One region of the Mycolicibacterium sp. HK-90 genome, then DNA from elsewhere that is predicted to be linked to it. Evidence: riboswitches for the same ligand, from Rfam matches in the RefSeq annotation. Region 1 holds a riboswitch; the other holds the start of a gene.
The links. A riboswitch is a leader RNA that binds a small molecule or an ion and turns the genes downstream of it on or off. The one in region 1 is predicted to bind cobalamin.
Positions count from the first base shown of each region.

Region 2: another riboswitch for cobalamin. It lies ahead of metE (5-methyltetrahydropteroyltriglutamate--homocysteine S-methyltransferase); the one in region 1 lies ahead of QU592_RS27710 (ABC transporter substrate-binding protein).

Region 1 is NZ_CP129613.1:5,787,883-5,791,284, reverse strand. Features, by position in the region: gene mrf (ribosome hibernation factor-recruiting GTPase MRF) at 1-845, opposite strand, end outside; gene rpmB (50S ribosomal protein L28) at 921-1,157, shown strand; gene rpmG (50S ribosomal protein L33) at 1,157-1,321, shown strand; gene rpsN (30S ribosomal protein S14) at 1,321-1,626, shown strand; gene rpsR (30S ribosomal protein S18) at 1,626-1,886, shown strand; cobalamin riboswitch at 1,898-2,019, shown strand; gene QU592_RS27710 (ABC transporter substrate-binding protein) at 2,060-3,028, shown strand; gene QU592_RS27705 (FecCD family ABC transporter permease) at 3,040-3,402, shown strand, end outside.
Region 2 is NZ_CP129613.1:4,372,528-4,375,929, forward strand. Features, by position in the region: gene metE (5-methyltetrahydropteroyltriglutamate--homocysteine S-methyltransferase) at 1-1,673, opposite strand, end outside; cobalamin riboswitch at 1,813-1,989, opposite strand; gene QU592_RS20955 (sensor domain-containing protein) at 2,070-2,726, opposite strand; gene QU592_RS20960 (Rv2240c family protein) at 2,764-3,321, opposite strand.

The DNA of each region.
Region 1 (3,402 bases):
CCCCCGGCGGATTCGATCCACATCACCTCGGCGGGCCGGTTGGCCAACCAGGCCCGGCCGCGTGTGCGGACCACGCCGTCGAGCAGCGGATCGATGGCAGTGTGCAGGCGTAGCGGGTGGAACGGCCGCCTCGCGGTGAACTCGACGATGCCGACGTCGCCGTCCTGGTCGAGAGGGGGCTCTCCGGCCAGCAGCGGATCGTGCGGTGAGGCGGCGCGGCCACGCCGCCTTCCGGGTTCCAGGTGTGCCAGCGCCATCTCGACCCGTTCGGTGCCGACGGTGATGCGCGCACGGGGCGTCAGTCGGCGCAGCACGGACAGGACGGTGGCATCGGGTTCGGTGAGGACCAGGACGTCGGCGAACTCGGCCTGGCCGACCACCACCTGTGCGACCGTGCGCCCGTCGCCCAGTTCGTCCTCTCCGACCGCCTGATGCAGCCAGCCCACGGTGTCGATGCAGGCGATGACCGCCTCGATGCTGACGTCACGGGCAGCTGGCCCGTCGATGTAGCCCGGGCCGACGTGAACGTGGACGTTTTCGATGGCCCAACACACCGGTTCGGGTTCGAGCCAGCCCATCAGCGTCACGACGATGCGGGTGACGTCGCTGCGGCGGTGCAGACGCCGCAGCAGGATCAGGAGGTCGTCGCGCACCGTGCAGGACACGCAGCCGTGGGCCAGCTCGAGAGCCATTTCAGAGCTGCCGCCGGCATCCGACACCGTCCGCAGCACCACCTGGCCGTCATAGGTGTGACGGACCAGGACGGTCCCCGGGCCACCGCTCAACTGATCGGCCACACCATCGACGTCGCCCTGACCGGCGACCAGCACAACAGGGGTGCGCACCTGGCCTCCCAACTAGCTATTGAAAATGATTATCATTATGTTTAAGCCAGGCTACCCCACGAGTAAGGAGATTCAATGTCGGCCCATTGCCAAGTCACCGGGCGCTCGCCCGGATTCGGCAACACGGTGTCGCACTCGCACAAGCGCAGTCGACGCCGCTGGAACCCCAACATCCAGACCAAGACCTACTACCTGCCCACCGAGGGGCGCCGGATCCGGCTGCGGGTCAGCGCCAAGGGAATCAAGGTGATCGACCGCGACGGCATCGAGGCCGTGGTGGCCCGGCTGCGTAGCCAGGGGGAGAAGATCTGATGGCCCGCACCGATATTCGCCCGATCGTGAAGCTCAAGTCGACGGCCGGGACCGGCTACACCTACGTCACCCGCAAGAACCGGCGCAACGACCCGGACCGGATCGTCTTACGCAAGTACGACCCGGTGATCCGCAAGCACGTCGACTTCCGCGAGGAACGCTGATGGCCAAGAAGTCCAAGATCGTGAAGAACGAGAGGCGCCGCGAACTGGTGGAGCGCTACGCCGAACGGCGGGCAGCGCTCAAGGAGATCATCCGGAATCCGCTGAGCACGCGCGAGCAGAGAGCCACGGCCGTCACTGCCCTGCAGCGGCTGCCCCGCGATTCGAGTCCGGTGCGGCTGCGCAACCGGGACTCGGTCGACGGCCGGCCGCGCGGGCACCTGCGCAAGTTCGGGCTGTCCCGGGTCCGGGTGCGGGAGCTGGCGCACCGCGGAGAACTGCCGGGCGTGCGGAAGTCGAGCTGGTGATGGCCAAATCCCAGAAGGATTCCAAGAAGCGCCCGCGGTCGACCGATGTCAAGAAACCCAGGCGCAACCAGCTGGCCGCGCTCGGGGTCACCGAGGTCGACTACAAGGACGTTCAGCTGCTGCGCACGTTCATCAGCGAGCGCGGCAAGATTCGGTCTCGGCACGTCACCGGCCTGACCCCGCAGCAGCAGCGACAGGTCGCCGCGGCGATCAAAAATGCCAGGGAGATGGCGCTGCTGCCGTTCGTCGGCAACCGCTGACCTACCATCGACGGCGATAGGGCGACTGCGGATCGCGGAAGCCGGTGTGAATCCGGCGCGGTCCCGCCACTGTGATCGATCCTCAGCTGCTGAGAATCGAGAGCCAGATACGCACCGCAGTCGCCACCTCGCACGCGCTGGGGCGGATCTCCCCGGAGAGGATGGGTGGGCCTGTGGCTGCTCGTTGGATGATCGCCGGGTTGACGGCGCTGCTGGTATCGGGATGCGCCTCGACGGCGACCCCGGACACCGTGGGCAACGCCCCACCGGGATTCCCGGTGACCGTGGACAACTGCGGCATCAGCACCACCTACGAGCGGCCGCCGACCCGGGCGGTGGCACTCAACCAGCATGCGATCGAGACGCTGCTGGCGTTGGGGTTGGAAGAATCCATGGTCGGCACGTCCTATCTCGACGACCGGATCCTGCCCGAGTATCAGGCCGCGTATGACGGGCTGCCGGTGCTGGCCAAGGAGTACCCGTCCTACGAGTCGCTGCTGGCCGTCGAACCCGATTTCGTCTACGGCGGCTGGGACAGCGCGTTCGACGAGAAGGAGGGCCGCGGCAGGCAGCGCCTGATCGACGCCGGGGTCCACACCTACCTGAACATCGAGGATTGCCTGGACAAGCCGGTCAGCATGTCGACCGTGGATGACGAAATCCGAAGTATCGGAACGATCTTTGGTGTCGCCGACCGCGCGGAACGACTGATCGAGAACATCCACGGCGAGCTGGGGCGGTCCGCGGAAAAACTGCGTGGGGTCGAGGCGGTCCGGGTCGGGGTCTACGACAGCGGCGAGGCGACGGTGTTCACCTCGGGTGGCAAGGGTATCGGCAACCGGATGATCGAGGCCGCGGGCGGCGTGAACGTGTTCGCCGATGTGCCCAAGGTCTGGGGCGACGTGTCCTTCGAGCAGTTCGCCGAGCGCGCACCCGAGGTCATCGTGATCTACGACTACGGTGACCAGCCGGTCGCGGACAAGAAGAGATTCCTGACCGAACATCCTCTGCTGCAGCATGTTCCGGCGGTCGAACACCAGCGGTTCGCCGTGCTCCCGCTGTCGTCGGTGGTGGTCGGGGTGCGGGTGGGCCGGGCCGTCGACGCCCTGGCCCGGCAGCTGCACCCGGACCGGTTTTCGTGATCCCGTACCGGATGGTCGTGGCCGGGCTGATCGCGCTGTTGCTGACGGCGATGACGGCCGGCGTCGCCATCGGCTCGGTGTCAATCGCGCCGGGGCAGGTGTGGGCCATCGTGTTGCATGCCGTCCACCCAGGCCTGGCCGAGCAGACCTGGCCCGCGGTCAGGGAATCCATCGTGCTCGACGCCCGGCTGCCGCGGGTGGTGCTGGGTGCGGTGATCGGCGCCGGACTGGCGGCCTGCGGCATGGTGCTGCAGGCCGTGGTGCGCAACCCGCTGGCCGATCCCATGCTGCTCGGGGTGTCCTCGGGCGCCGCGGTCGGTGCCGTCGCGATGTTGGTGCTGGGCGCCGGCGCGCTACAACTGTTGACGCTGCCG
Region 2 (3,402 bases), 1.4 Mb from region 1:
CCCTTGACCGGCTTGTCGGTCAGCGACTGCGCATAGGTGATCCACTGGACCGTCATCGGCTCCGGCCGCGCCACATCCCCATACAGGATCGGCGGTCGCACACATCGGCTGCCGTAGGACTGCACCCAACCGTTCTGCGTGGCGAAGAATCCATCGAGTTGCTCGGCGAAATATTGCACCATGTCGTTGCGTTCGGGTTCACCGTGCACCAGCACGTCGAGGCCCACCTGCTCCTGCAGCGTGATGACGTCGGCGATCTCTGCCTTCATCCGGCGCTCATACTCCTCGGCATCGATTTTGCCCGCCCGCAGGTCGGCCCGGGCGATGCGAATGTCCGAGGTCTGTGGATAGGAGCCGATCGTGGTGGTGGGCAAGGCCGGCAACTGCAACCGGTCCTGCTGGGCGACACGGCGCTGATCCGCCGGCGCCCGCTGGGCGCCGGACGTGAGGATCGACGCGATCCGGTCCCGTACCTGGGCATTGGTCAGCCGCGGATCGTCCTTCCGGGATGCGATCGCCGCGTTCGATGCCTCGATCTCCCGCGCGATGGCGTCGCGCCCGTCCCGGAGACCACGGGCCAGAGCCGCCACCTCGCTGACCTTCTCACTCCCGAATGCCAGCCAACTTCGCAGTGCCGCATCGATATCCGGCTCAGCGTCCAGCGTGTAGGGCACGTGCAACGTCGAGCATGAGGTAGATACGGCCACCGTCTTGGCTCGGTCGACCAGGGCGGCCAGGGTATCCAATGCACCATCCAGGTTGGTCCGCCAGATATTGCGGCCGTCGACCACGCCGGCCACCAGCAGCTTGCCGGACAGCTCGGGAACCGCAGCCAGTGCGGCCGCCGAGCCGGCCACCAGATCCACACCGATGGCCTCGACCGGTGTGCGGGCCAGGGCAGGCAGCGCATCGGTCAACTCGCCGAAGTACGTTGCCACGAAGATCGCAGGCCGTTCGGTGAGACCGCCGAGCCGCGCGTAGGTGCGCTCGGCGAGTTCGCCGGCGTTGCCCACGAAGTCGGTTACCAGCACCGGCTCGTCGATCTGGACCCAGCCGACACCTTGCGCGGCCAGCAATCGCAACAGTTCGGCATAGACGTCGACGAGTTCGTCCAGCCGCCCGATCGGCGCGCCCGCGCCACCGACGGCCTTCGACAACGCCAGGAACGTGATCGGGCCGATGATCACGGGTCGGGCCGGGATCCCCTGCGCGCGTGCCTCTTCCAGCTCCCCCGACACCTTGTCCGGGTTGAGCGAGAACGAGGTGTCGGGGCCGAGTTCGGGCACGATGTAGTGATAGTTGGTGTCGAACCACTTGGTCATCTCCAGCGGTGCGATCTCTGCGTCGCCGTAGACACCGCCGCGGGCCGCGGCGAAGTAACGGTCCAGATCGTCGGCGACACCGGCCACCCGGGCCGGTAAGGCGCCGACCAGAACCGCGGTGTCGAGCATCTGGTCGTAGTGAGAGAAGGTGTTGATCGGCACCGAATCGAGGCCGGCTGCGACCAGAGAGTCCCAGGTGTTGCGGCGCAGGGTGGCGGCGACCGATTCCAGTTCGTCACGACCGATCCGTCCCGCCCAGTACTTTTCGACGGCGCGTTTGAGTTCTCGGTGGGGACCGATTCGGGGCGACCCGAGGATGGTGGCGGTGAAAGGTGCTGCGGTTGTGCTCATCACGATGTCCTTCGACGTGCGGGAGGATGGCCACCGCCAGAAGACATCCAACCGAGACAGCCACCCGCCACGAGTGAACCGCTTCGGCCACTGCCCATTCCACGAGGCGATGAACCACCGGACGCGGCGCGCCCGGTACGGCTGGCAGGTCTTCGGACTCACAGGCCCGCACGGAAACCGTGCACCTACTGGCCGTCGCTTCCCAGCCGCAGTTGCCTGCGGGCCAGTGCTGATGACGGCGGTCGTTCCTGCATACCGCTGCGGGACAGTCCCGGATTCTCACCGGGTTCCCTCTCACGCCGCATCTCAACCAGCCTGCGACGCTCGGTGTCGACGTCGCACGTACCCCGGCGCCGACAAACCAGCTGCGAGTATGAGACTACCGCGCCGCCGGGGTCAGTCCCGGATGTCGGCCCTGATGGTGTCGGCCACCTCGGCGGCCTGGTTGACGGCCGCCGATGCCGGCTTGCAAGCCTGAACGTCGATGATCACGTTCGCCTCGACCGCCAGTGCCCGCTGGCAGGAACGCTGTTGCTCCCCCTCGCCTCGCGTGAACGGGATCGTCAGCTGTGAGTCGGTCTCGGACAGCGGCCCGCTACGCCACTTGGGCAGCTGCTGTCCGTTGAGGTTGATGTTCACATTGTGATCGGTGCACTTGGACCACCGCTCGGCGGATTGCCGGTAGAAATCGCGCGCGTCCTGTTCCGATGGGAAGGTCACCACGGACTGGACGACGAGGTTGTCCCAGTTGTCGTCGTTCGGCGAACGGAGCAGCTGCTGACGCAGCGCGCTCCAGCCTTCTCCGTAGATGGCCGCCTCGTTGACCTGCCACACACCCAGGCAGTTGAGGTTGGGCAGCAGATTACGGTGATCGCCCATCGTCCGCACCGCCGGTCGCGGGGTCATTCCGGTGGTGCCCATCAGGATGTTCAGCTGAGCAGGGCTGAGCAGCAACGCATCGAGGTCCGCGTCACCCAGGAGTTTGGGAGCGGGAGGCTGCGCCTCGGGCTTGCCCGAACAACCGGACAACGCCACCACAGTGAGCAAAACCAATGTTGCCCAACGTAATAGCTGACGCCGCCGGGATGCGTCAGGCATGCGTTCCGGCCATCGCGCACGCCATCTGCGCGGTATGGGCATCCTCGTTGAGTTCCGTGGCAGTCACATTCAGGGTGTTTCCGCTGCCCCGCAGCCCCATCTTCACGAGCAGTTTGGTGGCGTCGAGGGACCACGAGCGCATGGGGTTGGCGATGTCCGGCGCCAATCCGGGGGTGTTCGCGGCGCTCATCGCCTGCGCGGCCGACTCGCGAAGTGCCGTGCGGCCGCTGACATTCGACATGCTCACGAACGGATCCGCATAGTCGGGGCGCTCGGTGCCCTCGATCGTGTCGGCGAAGTCACCGTAGAACGTCGAGGCATTGTCCAGCGCGTCGGCGAACTGGGAGCATGCGGTCAGCGCAGCGGGGCTGGCCTCGCCTGCGACGGGGGCCGGCGGCACAGCCGCCGGATCAGGGGCACCTACCGGGGCGGGGGCGGCCAACGGATCGGGCGCACCCGGCGGTGGAGGAGCCGGCACCGGCGCGGGCGCTGGAGCGGGTTCGGTGTGGACCGCACCGTCGGGATCAGCCGAAGCCGTTGGCATCAACATGAATCCAACCCCCAGTGCGACACCTGCGGCCGCGAGACCGCGCGCCCATCGCTGTGATGACGTCACCTAGTCCTCCAAGAG